Regions from separate parts of the Geodermatophilus sp. SYSU D00697 genome, predicted to be linked through region 1. Evidence: riboswitches for the same ligand, from Rfam matches in the RefSeq annotation. Region 1 holds a riboswitch; each other region holds the start of a gene.
The links. A riboswitch is a leader RNA that binds a small molecule or an ion and turns the genes downstream of it on or off. The one in region 1 is predicted to bind cyclic di-AMP.
Positions count from the first base shown of each region.

Region 2: another riboswitch for cyclic di-AMP. It lies ahead of ACI79C_RS10275 (LysM peptidoglycan-binding domain-containing protein); the one in region 1 lies ahead of ACI79C_RS11415 (C40 family peptidase).
Region 3: another riboswitch for cyclic di-AMP. It lies ahead of ACI79C_RS23540 (NlpC/P60 family protein); the one in region 1 lies ahead of ACI79C_RS11415 (C40 family peptidase).
Region 4: another riboswitch for cyclic di-AMP. It lies ahead of ACI79C_RS22055 (aggregation-promoting factor C-terminal-like domain-containing protein); the one in region 1 lies ahead of ACI79C_RS11415 (C40 family peptidase).

Region 1 is NZ_JBJGYV010000011.1:27,483-34,377, forward strand. Features, by position in the region: gene ACI79C_RS11405 (hypothetical protein) at 1-123, shown strand, start outside; gene ACI79C_RS11410 (YrdB family protein) at 101-478, opposite strand; gene ACI79C_RS11415 (C40 family peptidase) at 653-1,696, opposite strand; cyclic di-AMP (ydaO/yuaA leader) riboswitch at 1,732-1,825, opposite strand; gene ACI79C_RS11420 (hypothetical protein) at 2,058-2,234, shown strand; gene ACI79C_RS11425 (phytoene desaturase family protein) at 2,263-3,819, shown strand; partial or broken gene ACI79C_RS11430 (YhjD/YihY/BrkB family envelope integrity protein) at 3,892-4,674, shown strand; gene ACI79C_RS11435 (transglycosylase domain-containing protein) at 4,698-6,895, opposite strand, start outside.
Region 2 is NZ_JBJGYV010000009.1:84,210-91,104, forward strand. Features, by position in the region: gene ACI79C_RS10250 (hypothetical protein) at 1-713, shown strand, start outside; gene ACI79C_RS10255 (NDMA-dependent alcohol dehydrogenase) at 778-1,884, opposite strand; gene ACI79C_RS10260 (hypothetical protein) at 2,115-2,564, shown strand; gene ACI79C_RS10265 (GNAT family N-acetyltransferase) at 2,663-2,995, shown strand; gene ACI79C_RS10270 (VOC family protein) at 3,023-3,526, shown strand; cyclic di-AMP (ydaO/yuaA leader) riboswitch at 3,883-4,044, shown strand; gene ACI79C_RS10275 (LysM peptidoglycan-binding domain-containing protein) at 4,047-5,147, shown strand; gene ACI79C_RS10280 (ArsR/SmtB family transcription factor) at 5,370-5,810, shown strand; gene ACI79C_RS10285 (STAS domain-containing protein) at 5,766-6,080, opposite strand; gene ACI79C_RS10290 (Ltp family lipoprotein) at 6,730-6,895, opposite strand, start outside.
Region 3 is NZ_JBJGYV010000043.1:20,640-27,534, forward strand. Features, by position in the region: gene ACI79C_RS23535 (M48 family metallopeptidase) at 1-606, opposite strand, end outside; gene ACI79C_RS23540 (NlpC/P60 family protein) at 902-1,987, opposite strand; cyclic di-AMP (ydaO/yuaA leader) riboswitch at 2,004-2,202, opposite strand; gene ACI79C_RS23545 (hypothetical protein) at 2,389-2,703, opposite strand; gene ACI79C_RS23550 (DEDD exonuclease domain-containing protein) at 2,979-4,865, shown strand; gene ACI79C_RS23555 (Lrp/AsnC family transcriptional regulator) at 4,862-5,149, shown strand; gene trpD (anthranilate phosphoribosyltransferase) at 5,205-6,260, opposite strand; gene ACI79C_RS23565 (hypothetical protein) at 6,257-6,673, opposite strand; gene ctaE (aa3-type cytochrome oxidase subunit III) at 6,805-6,895, shown strand, end outside.
Region 4 is NZ_JBJGYV010000036.1:13,501-20,395, forward strand. Features, by position in the region: gene ACI79C_RS22035 (acetyl-CoA carboxylase carboxyltransferase subunit alpha) at 1-1,652, opposite strand, end outside; gene ACI79C_RS22040 (TcmI family type II polyketide cyclase) at 1,681-2,028, opposite strand; gene ACI79C_RS22045 (LuxR C-terminal-related transcriptional regulator) at 2,403-3,122, shown strand; gene ACI79C_RS22050 (LuxR C-terminal-related transcriptional regulator) at 3,467-4,123, shown strand; gene ACI79C_RS22055 (aggregation-promoting factor C-terminal-like domain-containing protein) at 4,187-4,627, opposite strand; cyclic di-AMP (ydaO/yuaA leader) riboswitch at 4,889-5,023, opposite strand; gene ACI79C_RS22060 (alkene reductase) at 5,224-6,300, shown strand; gene ACI79C_RS22065 (hypothetical protein) at 6,390-6,895, shown strand, end outside.

The sequences.
Region 1 (6,895 bases):
CCCGGAGCGCGCAGCGTGGACCCCGGGGTGGTCACCCGCTGGGAGGTCCACCTGCCCGGGGACGTCCGGGCCCGCTTCGTCTGGGGCCTGCTGCAGCAGGTCAGCCGGCCGGCGCCGCGCTGACCGCGACCTCCGGCGCGGGTGCGGTCAGCGGCCCGGACAGCACGCTGCCCAGGACGGCGGCGACGACCAGGACGGCGGCCAGGCGCGGCGACCCCACCGCCAGCAGCGCGGCGCCCGCCGCCCCGAAGACGGCCACCTTCGTGAGGACGACCAGCACGGCGACGTGCACCACGGCCTGCGGCGCGGCGAACAGCCACCACAGGACCGCCGCGACGAGGGGGACGCCGAGGGCGAGGAGCCACCGCGCCGTCGGCGTCCCGCCGGAGACCCACCCCCAGTAGCCGAGGGCGGCCAGCGCGCCCAGCTCGGTGGCGAACGCGACGCCCGCCCAGCTCCACTGCCATGCCTGCGCCATTCCGCACCCACTCCGCGATCACTGATCTGTATGGAGAGCAGTGTTCACGGATGAGCCCGGACGGTCAAGACACGACCGAGCCCCCGGACGCGCGTGGCGTCCGGGGGCTCCGGCTGGCGCCGTCCCGAGGCTCGCCGCGAGCCTGCGAGCGGTGAGGAGGACGGGGTCCTCCTCTCAGCTGGCGATGCGGTTGAACTTCGGGGTGGCGCCCATGGCGTCGACGCTGGCGACCTTGACGACGTCGCCGGAGGTCGGCGCGTGCACCATCTGGCCGTTGCCGAGGTAGATGCCGATGTGGCTGACCGGGCTGTAGAAGGCGACCAGGTCGCCGGGGCGGGCCTCGGAGCGGGAGACCTGCTGCCCCATCGAGGACTGCATCCGGCTGGAGTGCGGCAGGCTGATGCCCGCGGCCTGGAACGCGTACTGGACCAGCCCGGAGCAGTCGTAGGAGCCGGGGCCGGAGGCCGCCCAGACGTAGGGCTTGCCGCGCTGGGCCATGGCCCGGTCGATGACCGCCTGGAGCGCGCCGCCGCCGGCGACGACGGGAGCCGACCCGGAGGACGGCGCCGCCCGCTCACCGCGGCTGGCCCGCTCCCCACCGCCGTGGGCGGTGGCTGCCGCCGCGAGGGCGGCGCGCCGCTCGTCGGCGCTCAGCCGCGCGTAGTCGGCCTGGTACGCGGCGATCTGCGCCTGCAGGTCGGCCTGCTGCTCGGCGACGGCGTCGTACTGCTGTTGCGTCTCGGCGGCGATCCGGTCGGCCTCGGCCTGGGCCGCGGCGGCGGCCTCGCCGGCGGCGACCGCCTGCCCGAGCAGGTCGTTCTGGTGACCGGCGACGGCCTCCAGGAGCGTCACCCGGTTGACGAACTCGTCGGCCGAGCCGCTGGTCATCAGCGCCTGCAGCGACCCCATGCTCTCGCCGGTGAAGGCGCTGCGGGCGATGCCCTTCACCTGCTCCCGCGCGGTGGTCACCACGGCCTGCGCCTCGGCGACCTGCGCCGCCGCGGCCTGGACGGCGGCCTGCTGGGCGGCGAGCGCCTCACGCGCCTCGTTGAACTGCTCGGTGACGACCTCCAGGTCGTGCCCGCGGGCGGCGACGAGGGCGGCGGCCTCCTGGGCGGTGGCCGGCTCCTCCGCCCCGGCGGAGGTCGGGACGAAGGCGACGCCGAGGGCGGCGGCGAGGACGAGCGCAGCGCGGCGAGCGGCGCGGTGGGACGCCATGGTCTGGCGGCTCTCCGTTCTTCCACGAGCCGCCTACCGGGTTAGCTGACGGGTTCGAGCGGGAAGGCGCCCGGCGCGCCCGGCCTGAGCCGTGCGTGCTCCACCCCAGTGCTGCGTTGGGTCCCCGGCCCGGCTCCCCCGGAGGGAGGAACCGGCTCGACGGCGCCCGCGGGGTGTCACCCATTGCGGTGACGGAGCGCCCCGGCGGACACACACACCGTAAGGGCCGTGACGCTGTCGTGACAATTACCCAGATGTGATTTCGTGGACTCTCACCTCGACCCCGATCGGTCGCCGAGACCCCTGGGGCGACCGGGGCGCGTGGGGTTTGCCGACGGTCCCCGGCGAGCACGTGCAGCGCATGGATCTCAAGCGCCCCCTGGTCGTGCTCGCCCTCGTCGGGGCGCTCGCCGGGTGCAGCAGCACCAACAACTCCAACACCGACCTCGACCGCAACGAGCAGGACTGCGGCACGGCCGAGCAGGCCCCGGGACAGGGCTGCGAGGAGAGCGAGGACGCCCCCACGCAGGGCGGCTGAGGACCCCGCACCCGCTACCGTCCGCCGGGTGAGTGCACGCAGCAGGTACGACGCCGTCGTCGTGGGGGCCGGGCACAACGGGCTGGTCGCCGCCGCCTACCTGGCCCGCGCCGGGTGGTCGGTGCTCGTCCTCGAGCGGCTGGAGCACGTCGGCGGCGCCGCGGTCAGCCAGCAGGTGTTCCCCGGGGTCGACGTCCGGCTCTCGGCGTACTCGTACCTGGTCAGCCTGCTGCCCGACCGGATCGTCGCCGACCTCGGACTGGAGGTGACCCTCGCCGACCGGGAGGTGGCCTCCTACACCGCGGTGCCCGGGGCGTCCGGGCTGCTGGTCGAGCGGGACGAGGGGCCGGCCACCGCCGCGTCCTTCCGGGACCTCACCGGCTCGGACGACGAGCTGGCCGGCTGGCGGCGCTTCTACGGCCGGCTGGCCGACCTCGCCGAGGACCTCGCCCCGACGCTCACCGAGCCGCTCCTCTCCCCCGCCGCCCTCGCCGGGCGGCTGCGCGACCCGCAGCTGTGGCAGGACCTGCTCGAGCGGCCGTTGGCCGACGTGGTGGCCGACGACCTCGACCACGACGTCGTCCGCGGGGTGGCCCTCACCGACGGGCTGATCGGCACCTTCGCCGACGTGCACGCCGCCGACGGCCCGGCCGGCCGCTGCTTCCTGTACCACCTGGTCGGCAACGGCACCGGCCGGTGGCGGGTGCCGGTCGGCGGGATGGGGGCGGTGACCGGCGCCATGGCGGCCGCCGCGCGCGGCGCCGGCGCGGAGCTGCTGACCCGGGCCACGGTGACGGCGCTGGACCCGCGGCCCGACGGCGTCACCGTGCACTGGACCGACGACGAGGGCACCGAGCGGGCCGCGGACGCGGGCGCGGTCGTCTGCGGCGCCGCGCCGGCCGTGCTCGACCGGCTGTTCGGCGTCCCGGCACGGACGACGCCGGACGGCGCCCAGCTCAAGGTGAACATGGTGCTGGCCCGGCTGCCCCGGCTGCGGTCGGGCGTGGACCCGGCCGTCGCCTTCTCCGGGACCTTCCACGTCGACGAGGCCGCCACGCAGCTCGACGCCGCGCACGCCCAGGCCGCCGCCGGCCGGCTGCCCGACGTGATCCCGTTCGAGGTCTACTGCCACTCGCTGTCCGACCCCTCGATCCTCGGGCCGGCGGAGCGGGCGGCCGGCCACCAGACGCTCACCCTGTTCGGCCTGCACACGCCGGCCGCGCTCTTCCGGGAGGACCCCGTGGGCACGCGCCGGGAGGCCGTCCGCCGGGTCGTCGCCCAGCTCGACGCCCACCTGGAGGAGCCGCTGCTGGACTGCCTGGCCCGGGACGCCGCCGGGGAGCCCTGCCTGCAGGCCGCCTCACCCCTGGACGTCGAGGCGTCCCTGGCGATGCCGGGCGGCCACATCTTCCACGGCGACCTGTCCTGGCCCGTTGCCGCGACGCCCGCGGAGGTGGGCACCTGGGGCGTGGCGACGGCGCACCCGCGGGTGGTGGCGGCCTCCTCCGGCGGAACGGTGCGGGGCGGTGCCGTCAGCGGCCTGGGCGGCTACGCCGCGGCCCGCTCGCTGCTGGACCGGCGCTGAAGGCGGACCCCGGGAGGACCCCCGGAACGGCTCCGTCCGGCGGGATCGGTCCCGACCTGGTGGCATGACCCGGTGGACCTGCGGCGGGAGACCAGGGACCTGATCCGCGGCGCGGCGCGCCGGCTGCAGGGTCGGGACCTCGCGCTGATCGCCGCCGGGCTGACGTTCTACGCCGGCATCGCGGTGGTGCCGCTGCTGCTGGTGGCCTTCTCGCTGACCGCCCTGCTCACCTCGCCGGACACGGTCACCGACCTCACCGGACGGCTGGCCGGTCTGCTGCCGGCGCAGCTGGGCGCCCCCGAGGCCCTCCGCGCACTCGCCCGGGCCGGCGTGGGCATGAGCCTGCTGGAGTTCGTGCTCGCCCTGCTCCCGCTCTCCTTCTACGGCGAGGGCCTGCGGCGGGCGCTGCTGCGCTTCACCCCGCGCCGGGACACGCTGACCGGCTGGCGCGGCCGGCTGCTGGCGCTGCCGCTGGTGGTCGCCACCCCGCTGCTGCTGTACCCGCTGCTGCTGGCGGCCTCGGCGATGGTCGGGCTGACCGAGCGGGGCGCCCGGCTGGGCAGCCTGGCGGTGGGCTACTACTCGGTGCTGGCCGCGCTCACCGTGCCGCTGCTGTGGGGGTTCGGCGTGATCGCCGCCGGCTGGCTGCGGTGGCCGGCCCTCGTGTCGGGCGCGCTGTTCACCGCCGCCTGCCTGTCGGGCTTCCTGCAGGGCTTCGTGCTGTTCCTGTCCCTCCCGCTGGCCCTCGGCGCGCCGTTCGGCGGGCTGACCGTGGTCGGTGCGGTGGTGGCCATCAGCCTGTGGCTGTTCCTCCTGCACCTGGTGCTGATCGGCGGCTGGCTGCTGACCCAGTCCCTCGACGAGCGGATCCGCCGCGGTCAGCCCTCGTCGTCCTCGAAGTCCTCGCCGGAGTCGAACTCCTCGTCGGAGTCCCCGCCGTCCTCGTCGGAGTCCCCGCCCTCGTCGAAGTCGCCCTCGGCGGGGTCCTCGGGCGGCGGCTCGGGTGCCGGTTCGGCCTCCTCCTCCGCCGGTGGCGGTCCGGCCGGCTCCTCGGGGGCGGGCGGGTCCTCCGCCTCGCGGGCCGGCGGCTGCTCGGGCTCCGACCGCCGCTGGGGAGCCGGCTCCACGTAGTCGGCGCCGTTGCTCACCAGGATCGAGACGAGCTGGCCCGGCACGGCCCGACCGCCGCGCGGCGGGCTGGTGCCCAGCAGCGTGCCGGCCCCCCGGGAGCTGTCCACGCGCACGGTGGTGTGCTGGAACCCGGCGTCGGCCAGCGCCGCCTGGCAGGCCCGGACCGACGAGCAGCCGGGCACCGGCCGGGTGTTGCCGTTCATCACGACCTCGTCGGCCGGCGGGAACTGCCCGCTCCCCCGCGCCTCCAGGACCGGCGCCATGGCGTCGCGCCAGACCGTGGCGGCCTTCCCGCCGCCGAAGCCGCCGACGTTCTGCTTCGTCTTGGGGTTGAGCACCATGACGCTGGCGGTGATCTCGGGGGTGTAGCCCACGAAGGCGATCGAGTCGTTGTCCTGCGACGTGCCGGTCTTGCCGGCGATCTGGTGGCCGGGGACGTGCGCGCGGGCGCCGGTCTGGCCCGGGTGCCCGGGCGCGACGTCCTTGACCAGCATCTGGTTGAGCGTGTTGGCCACGCCCGGCGGGATCGCCTCGGGGGTGCACCGGTCGCCCACGGCGAGCGGCTCGCCGTCGGCGCCGAGCGCCGGCTGCCCGTGCCGGTCGAGGACGGCGGTGACCGGGACGACGTCGCACTGCGTGCCGCTGGCGGCCAGGGTGGAGTAGGCGCTGGCCAGCGCCAGCGGGCTGGTCGCCTCGGCGCCGAAGGTGAACGAGCCGCGGTTCTCGTCGACGATCTGCTGCGGCAGCGCCGGGTCGCTGAACTGGAACAGGCCCATCCGCTCGGCCATGCGCACCGGCTCCTCGACGCTGCCCAGGGCGTCCTCCAGGGCGAGGAAGTAGGTGTTGGAGGACTGGTAGAGCGCGGTGGTGAGGTCCAGCGTCGACCGGTACCGGCCCGCGTTCTGGACGTCGTAGCGGCCGGCGCCGTCCCGGTAGACCCGGGAGACGTAGGGATCGGACGTGGACAGCGTGTAGTAGCTGGAGTAGCCGCGGGCCAGCGCCGCGGCGGCGGTGAACACCTTGTACGTCGACCCGGACCCCTTGCTGGGTGCGACGTTGAGGTTGAACGACTCCTGCGCCGGGTCCTCCTTGTCATACCCGAACACCCGGTTGACGCTCATCGCCAGCAGGTGCCCGGTGCCCGGCTCGACGGCGGTGAACATGGCCGCCAGCGAGTCGCCCATGGGCAGGGTCTCGACGACGGCCGCGTCGCCGGCCCGCTGCAGGTCGACGTCCAGCGTGGTCTGGATGACGTAGCCGTCGTTGTCCAACTGCTCCTGGGTGAGCCCCAGCTCCTGGATCAGGTACCGCTGGACGAAGTCGCAGACGAACGCGCCGACGCCGGCCTCGACGCAGCCGCGGCGGGGCGCCGGGCCCGGGGCCAGCCCCAGCGGGGCGGCCTGGGCCGCGGTGCCCTCGGCCGGGGTGACGTAGCCCTGCTCGACCATCCGGGAGAGGACCTCGTTGCGCCGCTCGGTGGCCGCCTCGGGGTTGGTGAACGGGTCGTCGGCGGCCGGGCTCTGCGCCAGTCCGGCGAGCAGCGCCGCCTGGGGCAAGGTCAGCGCGGAGGCGTCCACGCCGAAGAACGCGCGCGCGGCCGGTTGCACGCCGTAGGCGTTCTGCCCGAAGTACACGACGTTCAGGTAGCGGGTGAGGATCTCGTCCTTGGAGTAGGCGTCCTCCAGGGCCAGCGCCAGCCGGGCCTCGCGCAGCTTGCGGCCCACCGTCTGCTCCGTGGCCGCGCTGCGCTCCTCCGGCGTGCGGGCGGTCTGCAGCAGGGTCTGCTTGACCAGCTGCTGGGTGAGCGTCGAGCCGCCCTCCTGCACCCCGCCGGCGGCGATGTTGGTGAGCAGCGCCCGCAGCGTGCCCTGGACGTCGAGGCCGTGGTGGTCGCGGAAGCGGGCGTCCTCGATGGCCACCATCGCCTGCTTCATCACCTCGGCGA
Region 2 (6,895 bases), on a different contig from region 1:
ACTTCAAGGACCCGGCCGAGCTCACCGGCGCGACCGTCGGGGTGCCCGAGTACCAGATCACCGCCTCGGTGTGGATCCGCGGCACCCTCGCCGAGCACCACGGCCTGCCGGTGGAGTCGGTGCGCTACCGCACCGGCGGGCTCGACGAGCCGGGCCGGACGGAGAAGGTGCGGCTGGACCTGCCGCCGGGGGTCGAGGTGTCCCCGATCGGCCCGGCCGACACGCTGTCCCAGCTGCTCCTCGACGGGGAGCTCGACGCGGTCTACAGCGCCCGCAACCCGGGCCCGTTCAACACCCCGGGCGGCGGCGGGATCCGGCGGCTGTTCGCCGACCCCGCGGAGGTCGAGCGGCAGTACTCCGCCCGGACCGGCATCTTCCCGATCATGCACACGCTGGTGATCCGCCGGGAGGTCTACGAGCAGCACCGCTGGCTGGCCCGAGAGCTGGTCAAGGCCTGCGCGACGGCCAAGGACGTCGGCCTGGCCGGCATCGGCGAGACCGCCGCCCTGCGCTACGCCCTGCCGTGGCTGTGGGCCGAGGTCGAGCGCACCCGCGCCACCCTGGGCGAGGACTGGTGGCCCTACGGGCTGGAGCCCAACCGGACCACGCTCGAGACGTTCCTGCGCTACCACGCCGAGCAGGGGCTCTCCCCCCGGCGGTACGAGCCCGAGGAGCTCTTCGCCCCGGAGTCGCTGGCCGCGTTCGTCATCTGACCCGCGCGTGGTCTGACGTGCGCGCAGCGCCCCCGGCCCGAACGGGCCGGGGGCGCCCGTGCGCTCAGTGCCGGTGCTGGAGGACCCCGCGGATGGTCGTGCCCTCGCGCTGGTCCCGGTAGCCCCGCTCGATCTCGTCCAGGGCGTACCTCCGGGTGATGAGCTCGTCGAGCCGGAGCCGGCCCTGCTCGTAGAGGCCCAGCAGCCGCGGGATGTCCCGGTGGGCGTTGCACATGCCGAAGAGGGCGCCCTGCACGCGCTGCTCGAAGACGGTGGCGATGTTGCCGGGCAGGCTCACCGTCTTCTCCAGCGTGTGGTCGGCCAGCCCGGTGAGCACCAGCGTGCCGCCCTTGCCCAGGCAGCGGTGCGCCCCGGCGATGATCCCGGTGTCCGTGACGCCGGTGGTCACGATGACGACGTCGGCGCCGGTGCCGCGCGAGAGCTCCCGGGCCAGCGCCGCGGCCTCCTCGGTCGTGGCGACGGCGTGCGTGGCGCCCAGCGTCCGGGCGAACTCCCGGCGGAAGGCGACCGGGTCGACGGCGACCACGTGCTGGGCCCCCACGCCCGCCGCCCCCTGGACGGCGTTGCAGCCGACCCCGCCGGTGCCCACGACCACGACCACGTCGCCCGGCCGCACCGGCCCGGCGTTCACCGCGGACCCCCAGCCGGTCGGCACGCTGCACGCCATGAGCGCGGCGACGTCCAGCGGGTGGTGGTCGTCGATCTTGACGCACGAGTACTGCGACAGCAGCGACGTCTCGGCGAATGCCCCGACGATGCAGAACCCGCCCAGCGGCTCGCCGTCCAGCGTGAACGGCCAGCCGCCGCCGGGGAGCCGGCCGGTGGCGATGGTCGCGCCCAGGTCGCACAGGTTGGACCGGCCCGAGGCGCACCAGCGGCAGTGGCCGCAGGTGGGGAGGAAGGCGGTCACCACGTGGTCGCCGGGCGCCAGGCCGGTCACGCCCGCACCGACCGCCCGGACGACGCCGGCGCCCTCGTGCCCGCCCACGATCGGATAGCGGGCGCTCTCGAACCGCAGGTGCTCGTCGGAGTGGCACAGGCCCGCGTAGGCCATGTCGACCAGGACCTCACCCGGGCCCGGGTCCCGGACCTCCAGGTCGACGACCTCCCAGTCGCCGGGTCCCCGCAGCACGGCTCCGCGTGTCCTCATGCACCGTCTCCTCGACTCGCGTCCGGACGGCGCGACGACCGCGTCCCGCGCACCGCCTCCGGTGGCCCCCCGGCCACGGGGACACCCTGCCGCACCGGTCCGGGCCTGTCCGCGCTCGGGCTCGACCCGAGGTGGACCGCTGATTCCGGGACCAACGGCCCTGCGCGGGGCACCGCCCGCTCGGCACCGTGGAGACGGCTCACCCGACACCCGTCCCGAGGAGCACCGCGTTGACCGTTGCCGCGCAGCCGCCCCGCCCCAGGACCGCCCCCACCGCCGTCGCGCGCCCCCGCCGCATCCCGGGCGGCACACCCGACGGACGGCGCTGGGAGCTGCTCGTCGAACCCACCGGGGTCACCGTGGTGATGTCCGCCGTGGCGGTCGCGGAGGCGCACGTGTGGGAGCCCGACGGCGAGGTCGTCGTCGAGTTCTGGGCCGACGGCCCCGACCTGCCGGACCCGCTGAGCGCCCAGCTGGTCGAGCAGGCCTTCGCCCACCCCGCCGTCCGGGCGCACCGGCCCATCCTGGTCTGCGCTCCCCGGCAGGACGGCACGCTGGTGCAGGAGGCACGGCGGCGGATCGAGGGCGCACGAACGCGGGCCGCCGGGACGACCTGCCTGATGGAGGGCCGCGTCGGACCGGGCCCGATCGTCCCCCGGCCGCGGGCCGCCGGTTCCTGAGCCGCCCGGGCCGCGTCTCGTCGGTCGCCGGCGGGATCGGCGTGCGCGCCGGTCCTCGCCTGCAAGACTCTGCCGTCGACCGAGAGGACCGGTGTGCGATGCCCGAGAACGAGCCGGTGGTGGTGGACGTGCCCGGGGCCGGCCGTTTCGAGGTGCGGGTGGACGGCGAGGTCGCCGGCTTCGCCGAGTACCGGCGGACCGCGTCGTCGGTCGCCTTCACCCACACCGTCATCGACCCGGCCTTCGAGGGCTGGGGGCTGGGCTCGGTGCTGGCGCGCGGCGCCCTGGACGCCACGCGGGCGGCGGGCCACGCCGTCCTGCCGTTCTGCCCGTTCATCCGCGGCTACATCCAGCGGCACCCGGCCTACCTCGACCTCGTGCCCGCCGAGCGGCGGGAGCAGTTCCGGCTCGCCCCCTCCGCCGACCGCTGACGCCCCGACCCGAGAGGACGCACCCCGATGACGACCACCGCCCCCGACCCCGCTGCACTGGAGGCCGAGCGGGCGCGCATCCGCGCCGCGTACCTGCGGCCGGCCGGCGAGCGCCCCGCCACCACCGCCCGCGGCCTGCACCACACCGCGCTGATCAGCAGCGACGTCGAGCGGACCGTGCGCTTCTACCAGGACGTCCTGGGCTTCCCGCTGACCGAGCTGATCGAGAACCGCGACTACCCCGGCTCCTCGCACTTCTTCTTCGACATCGGCAACGGCAACCTCATCGCCTTCTTCGACTTCCCCGGCCTGGACGTCGGCCCCTACGCCGAGGTGCTGGGCGGGCTGCACCACATGGCCATCAGCGTCGACCCCGAGCGCTGGCAGGAGCTGGTGCGGCGGCTGACCGCCGCCGGGGTGCCGCACGAGGTGCACAGCGGGGTGTCGGTGTACTTCCGCGACCCCGACGGCGCCCGCATCGAGCTGATCGCCGACCCGCTCGGGGAGATGTACGGCCACCAGGTCCTGTGACCGCCCCCCGGCGGCGGCCGGACCGCTCGCCAGCCGCCGCCGGGACCGCTGTGCCACCGCCGGGACCGCTGTGCCACCGCCGGGACCGCTGTGCCGCCGCCGGGACCGCTGTGCCACCGCCGGGACCGCTGTGCCGCCGCCGGGACCGCTGTGCCGCCGCCGGGACCGCTGTGCCGCCGCCGGGACCGCTGTGCCGGAGAGCACGTCCGCGGAGTCTCTCGCCCCGACCTGCCCGTCCTCCCCATGCACACCAAAGCGTGACGACCGTCACGGCGACAGTTCACATGACCCAACGTAACGTTTTGGCTGCGTTCCGCAGATGGGAGCGTGGCGCCGGTCCGCCAAACCCTGCCCACCGGTAGCCGTCTCCAGAACCTCAGGGCAGGGGTGGGGGACCCACGTTCCACGGCGCTCCGGCCGAACGGCCGGGCGCGCCTCGGGGTGAAGCCGCGACCCGCGGCCGGGCACCGATCGTCCGAACCCGACAGCTCACCTCGCCGGCGGTGATCGGAGATCACCCATGGCCAAGCACCGTGCGCCGCGCTATGTCCGGACCAAGAAGGTCATCGCCAAGGCCCCCGTCGCGGCAGGGGCCACCGTCGTCGGACTCGGCGTCCTGAGCACCCCGGCATCCGCCGCCACCACCCACGACTGGACCGGCGTCGCCGAGTGCGAGTCCGGCGGCGACTGGAGCATCAACACCGGCAACGGCTACTACGGCGGGCTGCAGTTCAGCCAGTCCACCTGGGCCGGCTACGGCGGGACCGAGCTCGCCCCCCGCGCCGACCTCGCCACCCCCGCGCAACAGGTCGAGATCGCCGAGAAGGTCCTCGCCGGGCAGGGCATCGGCGCGTGGCCGACCTGCGGGAAGCAGCTGACCGACGGCACCACGCCGGCCGCTGCCGGGACGCCGGCACCCGCGCCGGCCGCCGCTCCCGCGGCCCCGGCTGCCGCCCCGGCCCCGGAGGCCGCTCCGGCCCCGGCCGCCGCCCCGTCGGACGTCTACACGGTCCAGCGGGGCGACACGGTGGCGGGGATCGCCACCACGTTCCACCAGCCGTGGCGGGAGCTGTACCAGCGCAACGTCGGCGTCATCGGCAGCGACCCGACCCTGATCTTCCCCGGTCAGGTGTTGCTGGTCGCCGGCGCCGCGCAGGCCGCCGTCGCGCCCGTCGAGGTGGGCACCGTCGGCAACTCCGCGCCCGTGGCTGCCGCCGCCCCGGCTCAGGCCGTGGCCGCTCCGGCACCTGTTCCAGCGGTCGCGCAGATCACCAACAGCGCCGGCGCCGTGCGGCCGCAGGCCCAGGCGGCCGCCGACGCGGTGGTCAGCAACGTGGCCGGCGCCGCCGGCATCACCATCGGCGGCACCCGCGGCAGCGCGGTCGACCCGCACGGGCACCCGTCCGGGCTGGCCCTGGACTACATGGTCCTGTCCGACGCGGCCCTCGGCGACGCCATCGCCCAGTACCAGGTCGACCACTGGGACGAGCTCGGCGTCGAGTACGTGATCTGGCAGCAGCGGATCCTGACTTCGCCGACCGGCACCTGGAAGGCGATGGCCGACCGTGGCGGCGTGACGGCGAACCACTTCGACCACGTCCACGTGAACTACCGCGGCTGACCCCTCCGAGCCCGGGTCTCCGACACCACGGCAGCGACCCCCCATCCGTCCGCGGGTGGGGGGTCGCTGCCGTCGCGGGTGGGGGGTCGCTGCCGTCCGCCGCTGGGGGGCGCTGCCGTCCGCGCCCCGGGATGCGGCCCCGGCCGGGCCGACTCCCCCACCCGGGGTGGACCCCCGTCGGGGACGGGACCCCGCCGATCACCGGCCCGTAGAGTCCGGGACGTGCCCTACCGCCATGTCCCGATCGCCGCTGCGAAGGCCGATCTGTTCAAGGCCCTGGGTCATCCCCTGCGCGTGCTGGTCCTGGAGCAGCTGACCCAGGGAGAGCGGACCGTCGGGGAACTCGCGACCCAGCTCCAGGTGGAGATGTCGCAGCTCTCCCAACAACTCGCGGTCCTCCGGCGGGCTCAGGTCGTCCTCGCCCACCGCTCGGGCTCGGCGGTGCGCTACTCGCTGCGGGACCCGAGGACCTCGCAGCTGCTGGCGGTGGCGCGGCAGCTGCTGGTCACGGAGCTGACCTCCACACGAGACCTCCTCAGCGACCTCCTCGAGACCACCGACGCACCGGGCGCGACGATCCCGCCGGCCGAGGCCCCGACCCGGGCAGCGCCGCCGACGTCATCCGGATCGCTGGAACAGGGCGTCCGCTCCGGTCAGCTGTAGCACCCGGTCGACCCGCTCCGAGGCGGACCGCAGCACGAGCGTCCGACCCTGCCGGTCGGCCACCTGGGCCAGCTCGACCAGCAGGGCGACACATGCCGCGTCCAGGAAGGTCACCTCGCCGGCCTCGATGGCCGCGATCGGCGGCAGCCCGCCGGGGTGTTCGCGCCGGAGACGCTCGACGACGTCCACGTCGACCTCGCCCCGCAGCCGGAGCACCCGTCCCCCGGCCTCGGCCTCGATGCTGGCCGAACCGTCGGGACCTCCGCGCACACGCCACCCCCGGCCATCCCCCGCAGCGCTCGCCGATGTGTGAACATCGTAAAGTAGCCAACCGGGCGGGCGTCCATCGTTGCACCAGGCACGGCCCGGCGGCGGGGCGCTCGTGGGCCCGCGGCCCGCGGCCGGCCCAGACTGCGCCCCCTCGTCCCGACGGCTCCCGCCGGCGAGAACGCGACCGGATCCGTCCAGCAGCGGGCGATCCTCGGAGGACGACGTCGCGCTGGTCGCCATCCGGCTGCACCGTCAGGACCGTCCCCGGCCCGACGAGGCCGGTCCGCGGTGGGTCCCGGACGGCATTCCGGACGACGACGCCGGTCGCTGACCGGCGACCATCCGGGAACGCGGTCGATCACCTGGTTCCGGCGTGGTGGGCAGCCGGTGCAGCGGCCCTCGCGGTGCAGCGCCCCTCGCGGTGCGCCTCCCTCGCGCTGCAGCGCCCGCCGGGTGCCTGCACGTCGCGGCCGGTGACGGCGGCTCGGGCACGTCTCCGGCCGGCGCCGAGACGGGACCGCCCCGGCCGCACGAGGCGGCCGGGGCGGCACGACGAGGTCCCGAGCAGGCGGGCCTCCGGTGGGTCCGGTCAGCGCACCCGGCACCGACGTCCCGGCGTGCGCCGGGGAGCGCACCGGGTGGGCCTGGATCAGAACCCGGCCTGGCTCACCCCGTACTCGGCCTGCTCGGGGGTGAAGCCCTCGTACTCCAGCTGCTCGATGAGCCCCGAGCGCGAGAAGGACGAGTAGTCGAGGTAGTCCCTGGCGGACTGGGCGGCCTGCTCGTTCCAGTCGACGTCCAGGCGGTCGACGGCC
Region 3 (6,895 bases), on a different contig from region 1:
CGGCTCGATGACGACCGGGTAGAGGAAGGACCCCACGACGACGAACCCGGCCGCCATCCCCGCCGCCCACGCCCACCAGGTGCGCGGCGCGCGGCGGGCCAGCCACACCAGCGCGAGCAGGACCACCGCGGTGACCGCGGCGTCGATCGCGGTGGAGAGCGCGACGTCCCGCGCCCACAGCCCCCAGCTCCGGGTGGACAGCCCGTACCGGTGCCGGACCGTCTCGCCGTAGGCCGCCGGCGCGAGGGTGACCAGCCGGCCGAGCACCACGAGGGCGGCCGTGCCCAGCAGCACCTGCCAGGCCCAGCCACCACCGAGCGGCCGCGCGACCGCCCGCACCAGCCGGCGGCCCAGCGGGGTCAGCGCGAGGACCGCGGCGGTCGCCAGGCCCAGCACCAGCGAGACCAGGGACGCCGGCCGCAGTGCCGCCGCGAACGACTCCGCGCGCTCGGCGGTCCCCGGCGGCAGTCCGGCCCCGGGGCGGACCGGCGTGGGGCCCCCCGGCGGGTCGGGCAGCAGCGTCCACGGCGTGCGGACGGCGATGACGAGGACGAGCGCCGATCCCAGGACCACCGCGACCAGCAACGCGGCCCGGCGGGCGCTCACCCGCCCGATCCTAGAAGGACCCCGGGAAGGACCCCGGGAAGGACCCCGTCCTGCCCACCCTTCACGAGCTCAGGGCGGGACCCGGGACGGGGCCACCCCCGGGCCTTCGCGAGCTCAGGGGGGTGCCGGGACGGGGCCACCCCCGGGCCTTCGCGAGCTCAGGGGGTGCCGGGACGGGGCCACCCCCGGGCCCTCCACCGGCTCAGGACGCAGGGGACAGAGGTCGGGCCGGTGACCCCCCGTGGAGGTCACCGGCCCGGTCCGAGCCCGCGAGTGGTGGCGGGAGCGGCGCCCCTCAGGCGATGCGGCGCATGGCGGTGATGCCGCCCATCGAGTCGACGCTGACGACCTTGACCGGCTGGCCCGACGTCGAGGCGTGGACCATCTGGCCGTTGCCGATGTACATCGCCACGTGGCTGACCGGGCTGTAGTAGAAGATCAGGTCGCCCGGCTGCAGGTCCGCGCGAGAGACCGCGGTGCCCATCGTCGACTGGATGCGGCTGGAGTGCGGGAGGCTGATCCCGGCCGCGGCGTACGCGTACTGGGTCAGGCCGGAGCAGTCGAAGGCGTTCGGCCCGCCGGCACCCCAGACGTAGGGGTCCCCGACCTGGGCCAGCGCGGTGTCGACGGCGGCCTGGACCGCACCGCTGCTGGCGGGGGCCGGCGCGGCGGCGGCCACGGCCTGCCCGGCGTGCGCCGTGACGACCTCCTGCTGCTGCGGGGCCGACAGCGCGGCGTACTGCGCCTGGTAGTCGGCGATGTCCGCCTCGAGCTGCTCCTGCCGCGCGGTGACGTCGTCCAGGGTGGCCTGCGCCCGGACCGCGGCGGCGTCGGCGTCCTGCTGGGCCTGCTCGGCAGCACCCGCGCTCCGGGCGACCTCGGCGAGCACCTCGTTGGTGTGGCCGGCGATCGCCTCGAGCATGGCCAGCTGGGACACGAAGTCCTCGGGTGAGTCGCTGGTCATCAGCAGGTCCAGCTCGGGCATCCCGTCACCAGCGGTGAAGGCGGTGCGGGCGACCTGACGGATCTGGCCGTCGAGGGCGTCGAGCTGCTGCCGGGCCGCGGCGGCGGCCTGGTGCGCGGCCTCCGCGGCGGCCTGCTGCTGGGCGAGAGTCTCGCGGGCCTCGTTGACCTGCTCGGTGACGACCTCGAGGTCGTGACCGGCCCGCGCGACGAGCTGCGCGGCCTGCGCCGCGCTGGTGGCCTGCTCCGGGTCCGCGGCAGCGGTCCCCGGCAGCAGCGTCAGGGAGAGCGTCGCGACGGCGCCCACGACGATCCCCCGGCCGAGGCGGCGGGGCAGGGTCGGGCGGCGGAACGCCAGCGGGAGGTCGGAGTCGATCTGGTCGAGCGCATGCCCCAGGGCAGGGCGGGGGGTCGCCACGGTCGGCGGCTCTCCGTTTCTTCCTCAGCAACCGCCTACCGAGTTAGCTGACGGGTTCGGGCTGGGAAGACGTGCCCTATCTCTGCGCCCCGGCGAGCCGGCGCGTGTGCCCCGGCGGACCGGCGCACGCGAGAACTCACCCCAGTGCTGCGGTGGGTCCCCGGTTCCCCCTCCGTGCCGTACGGGCACGTCGGGCGATTCGGCGGTGCCCGGCCGAGGCCACCTCTCTGCGGGTGACGACCACCCGGTCGGACCGGCTCACCGTACGGGCGTGATGAAGTTGTGACAAATGGGGCCTGCGGGAACTGTGGTGACATCCACAGGGCGGCGGAGCGACACACCGTCGTCGGCGTCACCCGCGGCGTGCCGGCCGGGGCGCACCGGCCCCGCAGGGAACCGGGTCACCCCGTGCGCCGCCTGCCTCGTGCCGACCCGCCGTCCCGCGCACCCGGCTGACTCTGGTGCCGCAGCGGCGGCACCAGGCCGCCCTCGGCGAGCGCTCGGACGGCACGGCGCTCGACCTCGTCGAACTCCACGACCACGCCCGGACCCGGGACGACGGCGTCCTCGGCCACGCCGGCCTGGCGCCGGCCGGTCATCGGCACAACGGTCGGGTCCTCGCCCCGCCAGCCCGGCGGCGCCCCCAGCAGCACGGTGACGACGCAGTCGGCACAGCCGGTGCCGCGCACGGTGCAGGTGTCGCAGTCGATCAACATGACCCACTCCTCAGCTGGCCGACCCCGGTCGCGGAGGCCCTCCATGGCCCCGGTCGGTCCGGCTCGCACGGTAGGGACGGGCACCGACAGTTCCGCGCGACCGCGCCGCGGCGGGACGGGCCCAGCGGCGGCACGGACACGCACGCGGCCGGCAACGCCCTCGGGCGCCCCCGCGCCGTGGCGCCTCCCACCCGAGCCGCTGCGAACCCGCCGGCACCGGCCGCCGTCCGGCGCGCGTCCCCGGGACTGTCACTGGCCCGACCTACCGTCCGCCCGTGCCCTCCTCCCTTCCCCGGCAGGTGCCGCTCTCCCCCGCCCACCTCGCCGGGACGGCCGCGCGAGCCGCGGGCGGGCTCCCCCGCTACGAGCAGGCCACCATCGACGAGCTGGGCACCGCGCTGGCGGAGGTCACCTTCGTCGTCGTCGACCTGGAGACCACCGGGGGTTCCCCCAAGGACAGCGCGATCACCGAGATCGGTGCGGTCAAGGTCCGCGGCGGGCAGGTCCTCGGCGAGTTCCAGACCCTGGTCGACCCCGGCTGCGAGATCCCGCCCTACATCAGCGTGCTGACCGGCATCACGACGACGATGGTCGCGGCGGCCCCGCGGATCGGCGCGGTCCTGCCCAGCTTCCTGGAGTTCGCCCGGGGCGCGGTCCTCGTCGCCCACAACGCCCCGTTCGACCTGGGCTTCCTCAAGGCGGCGTGTGCGGAGAACGGCATCCCGTGGCCGGCGGCCGCCTCGGTCGACACCGCCGTCCTGGCCCGCCGGCTGCTGACCCGCGACGAGGTCCCCAACTGCAAGCTGGCCACCCTCGCGCCGTACTTCCGCACCCAGACCGAGCCGTGCCACCGGGCCCTGGCCGACGCCCGCGCCACGGTCGACGTGCTGCACGGCCTCTTCGAGCGGCTGGGGCCCCTGGGGATCACCACCCTGGAGGAGCTCTCCACCCTCAGCCGGCAGGTCGACCCGGAACGGCTCCGCAAGCGGCACCTGGCCGACGGCGTCCCCTCCGGTCCGGGCGTCTACGTGTTCCGCGGGCCGCGGGACGAGCCGCTCTACGTGGGGACGTCGAACGACCTCCGCAGCCGGGTGCGCACCTACTTCACCGCGGCCGAGCAGCGCAGCCGGATCACCGAGATGGTGGCGCTGGCGCAGCGGGTCGACGCGATCCCCTGCGCGCACGACCTCGAAGCCGCCGTCCGCGAGCTGCGGCTCATCGCCGAGCACAAACCGCGCTACAACCGCCGCTCCCGCTTCCCCGAGCGGGCGCTGTGGGTGCGGCTCACCGAGGAACCCTTCCCCCGCCTGTCGGTGGTGCGCCGGGTGCGGCCGGGCACCGGGGTGTTCCTCGGGCCCTTCCCCGACCGGCGGGCCGCCGACGCCGCCGTCGCCGCCATCCACGAGTCCCTGCCGCTGCGCCAGTGCACCGGCCGGCTGTCGGTGAAGGTGCTCGGCACCGCCTGCGCCCTGGCCGGGATGGGGCGCTGCGGCGCGCCGTGCACCGGCGCGCAGTCGGTCGACGAGTACGCCGCGATCGCCGGGGTGCTGCGGGCCGCGGTCGCGGCCGACCCCCGGGCCCTGCTGGCGCCGCTGCTGGCCCGCGTCGACCGGCTGGCCGCCCAGGAGCGCTACGAGGACGCGGCGGTGCTGCGGGACCGCGTGGCCGTCCTCGTCCGGGCGGTGCGCCGCCGGCAGCGGCTGGCATCCCTGGCCGCCGTACCCGAGCTGGTCCTCGCCCGGCCGGCGTTCGAGGGCGGCTGGCAGCTGTCCGTCGTCCGCCGGGGCCGCCTGGTGGCCGCAGGCTGCGCGCCCCGCGGCTCCTCCGTACGGGCCACCCTCGCCGGGCTGCTGGCCACGGCGGAGACGCCCCTGGGCCCCGAGGACGAGCTGGCCGCCTCGGTCGACGAGACCGAACTGGTGCTGCGCTGGATGGAGAAGCCGGGCACCCGGCTGGTCCAGGTGACCGGGACCCTCGCCTGCGCCGCCCCCGGCACCGGGAGCTACACCACGTTCCTCGACCGCGTCGAGGCCGGCCGCGCCGACCGCGACCCCTTCGCCGACAGCCGCTCCCTGAGCACCCGCGCCCGCCCCGACCGGGTCTCCCCCGCTCCGCGCGGCTCCGTCAGCGGGTCGGCACCCCGGCTAGCATCCCCGGCGTGATCACCGCCATCGTCATGATCGACGCGGCCACCGACTCGATCCCCGAGGTGGCCGAGGCCGTCGCCGACCTCGACGGCGTGAGCGAGGTCTACTCCGTCGCAGGCGACGTCGACCTCATCGCCGTGGTGCGGGTCCGCGAGTTCGAGCAGGTCGCCGACGTGGTGGCCGGCCGGATCAACAAGGTCCCCGGCGTGCTCGAGACCGACACCCACATCGCGTTCCGCGCCTACTCCCGGCACGACCTCGAGGCGGCCTTCGCGATCGGCTTCGACACCGCCGACTGAAGAAGGACCCCCTGCCCCCGCCGCTCGCACCTCGCGCCGGGATCCTGCAGGGGGCCTACGGGGCCTGTGCGCGGAGGGACCGGCTGACGGTCACCCACCGCTCCAGCTGGACCTGAGCGCGCCCGTCGTCGATCGCGGCGGCGGCCCGCTCCAGCCCGCCGGCGAGGACGTCGTGCAGCCGCCCCGTCCGCTCGTCGAACGCGGCCAGCGCGGCGGCGGCGTTGAGCAGCACCGCGTCGCGGACGGGCCCCCGCTCCCCCGCCACCACCCGCCGGAAGACGTCGGCGTTGAAGGCCGGGTTCCCGCCGCGCAGGGCGCCGGACGGCGGGACCTCGATCCCCAGCGCGGTCGGGTCGAGCCGATCTGGCTCCACCTCGCCGTCGCGGACCACCCACACCGACGAGGTCGTGGTGGTCGTGAGCTCGTCGAGGCCGTCGTCCCCGCGGAACACCAGGCCGCGCATGCCGCGCCCGGAGAGGACGGCGGCCAGCACCGGCGCCATGCGGGCGTCGGCACAGCCGATGGCGGCCGCCACCGGGCGCGCGGGGTTGGCCAGCGGGCCCAGGAAGTTGAAGACCGTCCCGACGCCCATCTCCCGTCGCGGGACGGCGGTGTGCCGGAAACCGGGGTGGAAGACCGGGGCGAAGAAGAAGCCGATCCCGGCCTCCCGCACACAGGCGGCGACCGCCGCGGCCGGGAGGTCGATGACGACCCCGAGGGCCTCGAGGACGTCCGCGGCCCCGGAGGACGAGGACGCGGCCCGGTTGCCGTGCTTGGCGACCGGCGCCCCGGCCGCCGCGGCGACGACCGCGGCCATCGAGGAGATGTTGACCGTGTGCGCCCCGTCCCCGCCGGTGCCCACGATGTCGACGCAGGCCAGCGGCAGGTCCACCGGCGTGGCCCGCTCCAGCATGGTGGCCGACAGCCCGGCGACCTCCTCCGGCGACTCCCCCTTGGCGCGCAGCGCGACGGCGAAGGCGGCGATCTGGGCCGGCGTGGCCTCGCCGGCCATCACCTCCCGCATGGCCCACGCCGCCTCGTCGCTGGAGAGGTCCTCGCGGGCCAGCAGCCGGGTGAGCAGCGCGGGCCAGGTGGGCGTGCGGGCGGTCACCGGCGCGGGGCCGGCCGGCGTCCCACCCGGTCCCGGAGCAGGTCGGCAACGGCGGCGGGGGCGGTCAGCGGGTCGATCGGGAACGGCAGCGTCGCGTCGGCCAGGGACCAGTGCGCCAGCCAGCGGTCGGGCTGCCGGGCGATGAGCACGCACACCGCGGGCCGGTCGGCCACCTCGACGGTCAGCTGCCGGCTGAGCGCCAGCCCGCCGGTCGGCTGCGCCTCGCCGTCGAGGATGCACAGGTCGATGCCGCCGCCGTCCACGGCCTCGACGACCTCCTCGCCCGTGGCGCACTCCACCCACGTCACCGGGCCGACGTCGGCCGCCGGGCGGCGCCCCACCGCGGTGCGGACGGCGGCCCGGACCTCGGGCCGGGAGCTGTACACCAGGACGGTTGCCGCTGCGTCACTCACGGCCGCAGCCTAGTGGCAGGGCCCCCCGCGCCCGGGGACCGTGCACACGCAGGTATCGGGGAGGTCACGGTGGCCGCCACACCCAGCACCCGCGGTCGTGGGCTGGCCGGAGCCGATGCCATGATGAGCCCGTGACAACGGCTCCCGTGGCGAGCGGCACCTTCGACACCTCCCGGGTGCACTCCCTGACCCGACCGAACATGGTCAGCGTCGGCACGATCA
Region 4 (6,895 bases), on a different contig from region 1:
GCGTCCAGCAGGGCGGCGGGGTCCAGCCGGGACACGTCGGCGAGCTCGCGGAGCAGGGCCTGCCGCAGGAGCTGGGCGGCCGCCAGCGGGTCGGTGTGGGCGCCGCCCGGCGGCTCCGGGACGACGGAGGTGGCGATGCCGGACCTCAGCAGGTGTGCCGCGCCCAGCCGCATCGCGCGGGCGGCGGTGGGCGCGGCCACCGCGGTCCGCCACAGGATCGCGGCGCAGCCCTCGGGGCTGATGACCGACAGGTAGGCGTTCTCCAGGACGAGCAGCCGGTCGGAGGTGCACAGCGCGAGGGCGCCGCCGCTGCCGCCCTCCCCGGTGACCACGGCGACGACCGGGACCCGCAGCCGGCTGCTGCGCATGATCGTCTCGGCGATCGCGTGGGACTGGCCGCGCTCCTCGGCCTCGGGCCCGGGGTGGGCGCCCGGCGTGTCGACGAGCGTGACGACCGGGAGGCCGAAGGTCTCGGCGTGGTCGAGCAGCCGCAGCGCCTTGCGGTAGCCCTCCGGGTGCGGCATCCCGAAGTTGCGGGCCACCCGCTCCCGGACCGTGTGGCCCTTCTCCTGGCCGATGACGACGACCGTCCGGCCCCCGATCGAGGCGACCCCGCCCACCACGGCGGGGTCGTCGGCGAAGGCGCGGTCGCCGTGCAGCTCGACGAAGTCGTCGAACGCCGTGTGCAGGTAGTCCAGGGTCGTGGGCCGCTCGACCACCCGTGCCCGCTGGACGACGTCCCACGGGTCGGCGTCGCCGGCGTCCCCGGCGTCGTCGGGCACCGGGACGTCGGGGGCCGCTGCGTCCGGGGGCGCCTGCTCCCCGGCACGGGTGTGCAGGGCCAGGAGGCGGGTCAGCAGCGGCCGCAGCTCCGCGCGGCCCTCGACCCGGTCGACCAGGCCGTGGCTGAGGAGGAACTCGGCCGTCTGGAAGTCGCTGGGCAGCTCGGCGCGGATGGTCTCCTGGACCACGCGGGGCCCGGCGAACCCGACGTGGGCGCCCCGCTCCCCGACGAGGACCGAGGCCAGGGTGGCGAAGGAGGCCGACACGCCGCCGTAGGTGGGGTCGGTGAGGACGCACACCGAGAGCAGCCCGGCCTCCCGGTGCCGGCCGAAGGCCTGGCTGACGCGGGCCATCTGGAACAGCGAGAACACGCCCTCCTGCATGCGGGCCCCGCCGCTGGCACAGACGGTCACCAGGGGCAGGCCCCGCTCGAGGGCGAGTCCGGCCGCCCGGCTCACCCGGCGCCCGACCTCGACCCCCATGCTCCCGCCGAGGAAGGCGAAGTCCATGACGGCGACGACGACCTCGGCGCCACCGATCCGCGCCTCCCCGACGACGACCGCCTCGGACTCGCCGGACCGGCGCTCGGCCTCCACCAGCCGGTCGGGGTACCCCCGCAGGTCGGTGAACTCCAGCGGGTCCGGCGTGGCGCGCGGGAAGCCGGTGGCGGTGAAGCTCCCGGGGTCGACGAGCAGGTCGATGCGGGCCCGTGCGCCCAGCCGGAGGTGGTGGTCGCACTCCGGGCAGACGTGCAGGTTGCGGTCGAGCCGCTTCCGGTAGAGCAGCCACCCGCAGTCGGGGCAGCAGATCCACCCCGCCTGGCCGGGGAACGGCGCGGCAGGAGCCGGAGTGGGTGCCGAGCGTGTCATGACTGCCTCTCAGCCGCGGGGTCCGGGCTCACTCGGGCGACGACGTCCAGTGGTAGAAGCGGCGGGCCATCGCGTCCTGCGGTGAGCGCCAGTTCGGGTCGTAGGCCTCGATGTAGGGCTTGAGGTCCTCGCTGACCGCGCGGAAGTCCGGCAGCGACTGGGCGATCCGCATCGCCTCCGGCGCCGGCCGGTCGAAGTCGATGAGGTGCACGTAGAGGCCGTGGAACTGGTACAGCGACCGGCGCCGCACGCCGATCTCGTGCGGCATGGCGGTCGCGTCGTAGCGGCCGAAGACGGCGGCGACGTCGTCCGCGTCGGTCGGCGCCATCTTCGCGATGATCATCGTCTGGTGCACAGGGACCTCCAGCGTCGCCACGGCCCCGGAGAGGGGACGGGAGGGATGCGGCGACGCTAGGGGCGAAGGGCCCTGCGCCGACATCGGCCGGACGTCGAGTTCTGGACCACACCCGCGGGGGGACGGCGGACCCCCCGGCTCCCGGCCCCGGGGATGGGACGGAGTCGTCCTCGTGGCCCGGTGCTGCCCTCTTGGGGGAGGTCGCATCTCCCATCAGGGAGGGGGCAAGCCCCCCCTTCGGGATGACGCGACCGCCCTACCCGGGTCTGAACACGCCGACGGATCGGCGCTGTCCGTGCCGGGGCAGTGGCGGCTCGCCCGGCGTACGTCCTACGTTCCGGTACTCACCTGGCGGCGTCGCCCTCGGGCGCCGGACCGGAGCGGAGCTGACGCGTATGGGCGGTGGCGTCCTCGGGCCAGCGGCGAGCAGCCGCGGCGGGCCGCTCTCGGTGCTGATCTGCGACGACCACGAGGTGCTGCGCCACGGCCTGCGCGCCGTGTTCCGCCAGGCTCCCGACGTCACCGTCGTGGCCGAGGCCGCCGACGCCGACGAGGCGCTGTCGATGGCCGCCACCGTGCGTCCGGACGTGACCCTCGTCGGGCTCGGGGCGCAGGGGGTGGTGGTCCAGGAGCTCGTGCGTGCGCTGACCGGGATGGGGATCGCCGTCGTCCTGCTCGGCGAGACCGGAGCCGGCAGCGACCTCGTCGAGGCGCTCCAGGCGGGGACGCGCGGGTACGTGCACACCACCGTGAGCCCGGAGCGGCTGGTCGAGGGGGTGCGGGCGGTGGCCCGCGGGGAGACCGTCCTCGACGCCTCCGTCACCGGCGAGCTCCTGCAGTGTCTGGACGGCGCCCGTCAGGCGGCCGACGGCTCCGACCGCTCGGCCTCGGGCCAGCTGACCGCGCGGCAGTGGGTCGTCGCGGAACTGGTCTCCGAGGGACTGACCAACGCGGAGATCGCCGCCCGGCTGCGGGTGAGCCGCGCCACCGTGAAGGGGCACATCACGGTGGCGTTGCGCCGCCTGGGCCTGCGGGACCGCACCCAGCTGGCCATCCACGTCCACCGGGCCGGCCGGCCCGACGACCGGGGGGAGGCGCGGCGCGCGGGCGGGTGACCCCGCTCTGCCGGCGCATCTCCGGGGGAGCGTCGTGGCGCTGACCCTGTGAGAACGCTGGGGATCCGGTGGACACTGTCTGAGCGGAACCTGTGAGCACTGCATCCATGGAGTCACTCCAGTCGGAAGACAGACCGGGACACGTCTCGCCGGTGGGCCCGTCCTCGGGCCGGACACAGGGGGAAGGCATGACGCAGGCCGAGGTCGGTGCCAGGCCCGGACCGACGACCACCCGTCCACGCTCCCCGGCGCAGCCGGCCGGCGGCACGCCGGCGGCGGAGGCGGAGGAGCCGCCGGGACCCCGACCGGCGGCGCTGACCCGGCCGTGTGCCGTCCGGACGCCCGTGGCCCTGGTGCGGGTCCTGCTGTGCGAGGACCAGGAGGTCTTCCGGCTGGGCCTGCGGGTCGTCCTCGAGGCGCAGCCGGACATGGCCGTCGTCGCGGAGACCAGTCACCTGCCCGAGGCGCTCGCGGTGGCCGAGGGCGTGGCGACGCAGGTCGTCGTCGTCCGGCAGGGTCTGGTCGCCGGCGCCACCCTGCCCGTGCTGCGCACCCTCTGCGAGCGGGACACGGCGGTGCTGGTGCTCGCCGAGCCGGACGCGGACGTCGACGGTCGGCTGGTGGAGATCCTGCAGGCCGGGGTCCGCGGCTACCTGCCCCGCCGCGCGGCCGCGCAACGGCTCGTCGACGGCGTCCGGGCACTCGCCCGGCACGAGGCGGCACTCGATCCCACCGCCACGCGGCACCTGGTGCGGTACCTGAGCGACCCCGGTGCCCTGCTCGGCTCGGAGGAGCGCCCCCTCGACCGGCTCACCGAGCGGCAGCGCGACGTCGCCGAGCTGGTGGCCCAGGGGCTGAGCAACGAGGAGATCGCCTGCCGGCTGTTCGTGAGCCTGTCGACCGTGAAGAGCCACCTCACGGCCTCGATGCGCCGCCTCGACGTCCGGACCCGCACGCAGCTGGCGATCCTGGTCAACCGGGACCGCTCGCCGGCGGCCTGAGGACCCGCCCCCGCGGACCGGGGGCCCTCCCCGTCGCGGAGAGGGCCCCCGGCGTCGAACCGGTCAGTACCAGCCGGTGGACCGGGAGTGGTCCCAGGCCCCGCAGGGGCTGCCGTACCGGTCCCCGATGTAGATCAGGCCGGCCTTGATCTGGCGGTACGGGTCCGACGTCTTGCGGATGCCGGTGCTGGCCCAGGTCGAGTCGAGGAACTGGGGGATGCCGTACGCGGTGCTCGTCGGGTTCTGGGCATGCGGGTTCCAGCCGCTCTCCCGTTCCCACAGCCGGTCGAGGCAGCCGAACTGGGTCCGGTTGCCACCGACCTGGCCGAGGGCGTGGTCCTTGTAGGCCTGCTTCTCGCCCGCCGCGACCGCGGCCGGGCCGCCCTGGACCTCCGCCCGGGCGAGCGACCCCCCGGCGGGGGCGAGAGCGAGGGTGAGGCCCAGGGCGCCGACGACGGCGAGCCGGTGCAGGGCGCGGGGTGAGTGGGTGTGCTCGTTGTGCATGGTGGTCCTCGTGCTGTGCGGACGCCCGGCGCCGTCGGCGCCGGGGACGTACGGGACCGGCCGCGGCGGTCGGCGTGTCGTCAGCTGGGCGCGCGGCACCGGCCGGACACGGGTGCCCGGCTGGGCGCCGTCGGCCGACAGTGCGTGCCGGGCGGCTGGTCGCTGGAACGTGGACAGGCGGGAACGCGACGGTCCCGGACCCTGCGGGCGCGCGGGAGCTCGAGGCTCCCGGGCGCGGTGGTTCTCCTTGTCTCCCCGGGCCGCCTACCGGGTCAGCTGACGGGTTCGGGCTGGGAGTGCCCTACCCGCTCCCGGATGGTTCCCGGGAGCGGGACTCACCCCGGGTGGTGCGGGTGGGTCCCCGGCTCGCACCCACCTGGTGGGTGCGACTCGGCGGCGTCCGGCGCGGGCTCCGTTGGCTCGGAGGCGACATCGGCCGGACGCAGCCACCGTAAGAACGCGATGTGCACCGCGCCACTCGACGGCCGACGATCCTCTGTGACGCCATGGTGAGAGCGGCGGGACCCGCGTCACTGTGAGCGTCGTGACGGTCGCGTCCCGGAATGGCGGCCCCGTGGTCGAGCGTCGAACTCCCCGTGGACCTGTTCTCCCCCGTGACCCTGGGCGACATCGAGCTCGCCAACCGCGTCGTGATGGCCCCGCTGACCCGCATGCGCTCCGGTGCCTCCGGCGTCCCCGGTGACCTCGTCGTCGAGCACTACCGCCAGCGCGCCGGCGTCGGCCTGATCATCACCGAGGGCACCTACCCCAACCACGAGTCGCAGGCGTTCGTCGGCCAGCCGGGCATCGTCACCGACGAGCAGGTCGAGGGCTGGCGCCGCGTCGCCGAGGCGGTGCACGCCCGCGGCGGCAAGGTCGTGATGCAGGTGATGCACGGCGGCCGGGTCACCCACCCCGACGTCAACGGCGGCCGCCGCGTCGTCGCCCCCAGCGCCATCGCGATCGACGGCGAGGGGCACACCGAGAAGGGCAAGCAGCCCTACCCGGTCCCGCACGCGCTGACCGTGGCCGAGGCCCGCGACGTCGTCTCGGACTTCGTCTCCGCCGCTCGCCGCGCCGTCGAGGCCGGCCTGGACGGCGTGGAGGTCCACGGCGCCAACGGCTACCTGCTGCACGAGTTCCTCTCCCCGGCGTCCAACCAGCGCACCGACGAGTACGGCGGGTCGCCGGCCAACCGGGCGCGCTTCGTCGTCCAGGTGGTGACGGCGGTGGCCGCGGCGATCGGCGCGGGCAGGGTCGGCCTGCGGATCTCCCCCGAGCACGGCATCCAGGACGCCCTCGAGCCCGATCGGGACGACGTCCTCGCCACCTACGGCACCCTCGTCGACCAGCTGGCCCCGCTGGGCCTGGCCTACCTGTCGGTGCTGCACCGCGAGCCCGCCGGCGACCTGGTGCAGGAGCTGCGCCGGCGCTTCGGCGGTCCGCTGATCGCCAACAGCGGCTTCGGCACGGTGACCACCCGCGACGAGGCCGTGGCGCTCATCGAGGCCGCGCACGCCGACGCCGTCGCCGTGGGCCGCGCCGTCCTCGCCAACCCCGACCTGGTGGAGCGGTGGGCCGGCGAGCACCCGGAGAACGAGCCCAAGGCTCACCTGTTCTACGCGACCGGCCCCGAGGGTTACACCGACTACCCGACGCTGCGCGCGAGCTGACGCCGCGCTCGGTGCACCCAGCGCGGTCCGGCGCCGTCCGGGATCGCGCTGGGTGCACACGGCGCTCGCCGGCCGGGTACGGGGCCGGCGTGGACCTCGACGACGTCGTGCCGGGAGCCGACCACGTCACCCGCCAGGCGCGGTGGGTCGACGCCCCGCCGGCCGTGGTCTGGGACGAGCTGCACCGCGTGCGACTGTCCCGGCTGCCGGTGACGGTCGCGCTCGGCGCCGCGCGGTTCCTCCCGGTCGTCCTCACCGGGCGGGGGAGGGGACACCTCCGCGACCGGCCGTTCCTCGACGCGCTCCCGGTGCCGCTGCTGTCCTCGGTCCCGCCGGTCTCCGCGGTGTTCGGCGGCGTGCTGCAGGCGTGGCGGCTGGACGGCGGGGAGCGACCGCCGCCGCTCGACGCCGACGGCCTGCGGGCCTGGTCGGAGCCCGGCTGGGTCAAGGCGGCCCTGGACTTCCGGCTGACGCCGTCCCGCGGTGGCACGGAGTTGTGCTCGGAGACCCGCATGGTGGCGACCGACCCGGCCACGCGGCGGTGCTTCGCCCGCTACTGGCTCGTGGTCCGGCCGGGCAGCTCCGCGATCCGGTG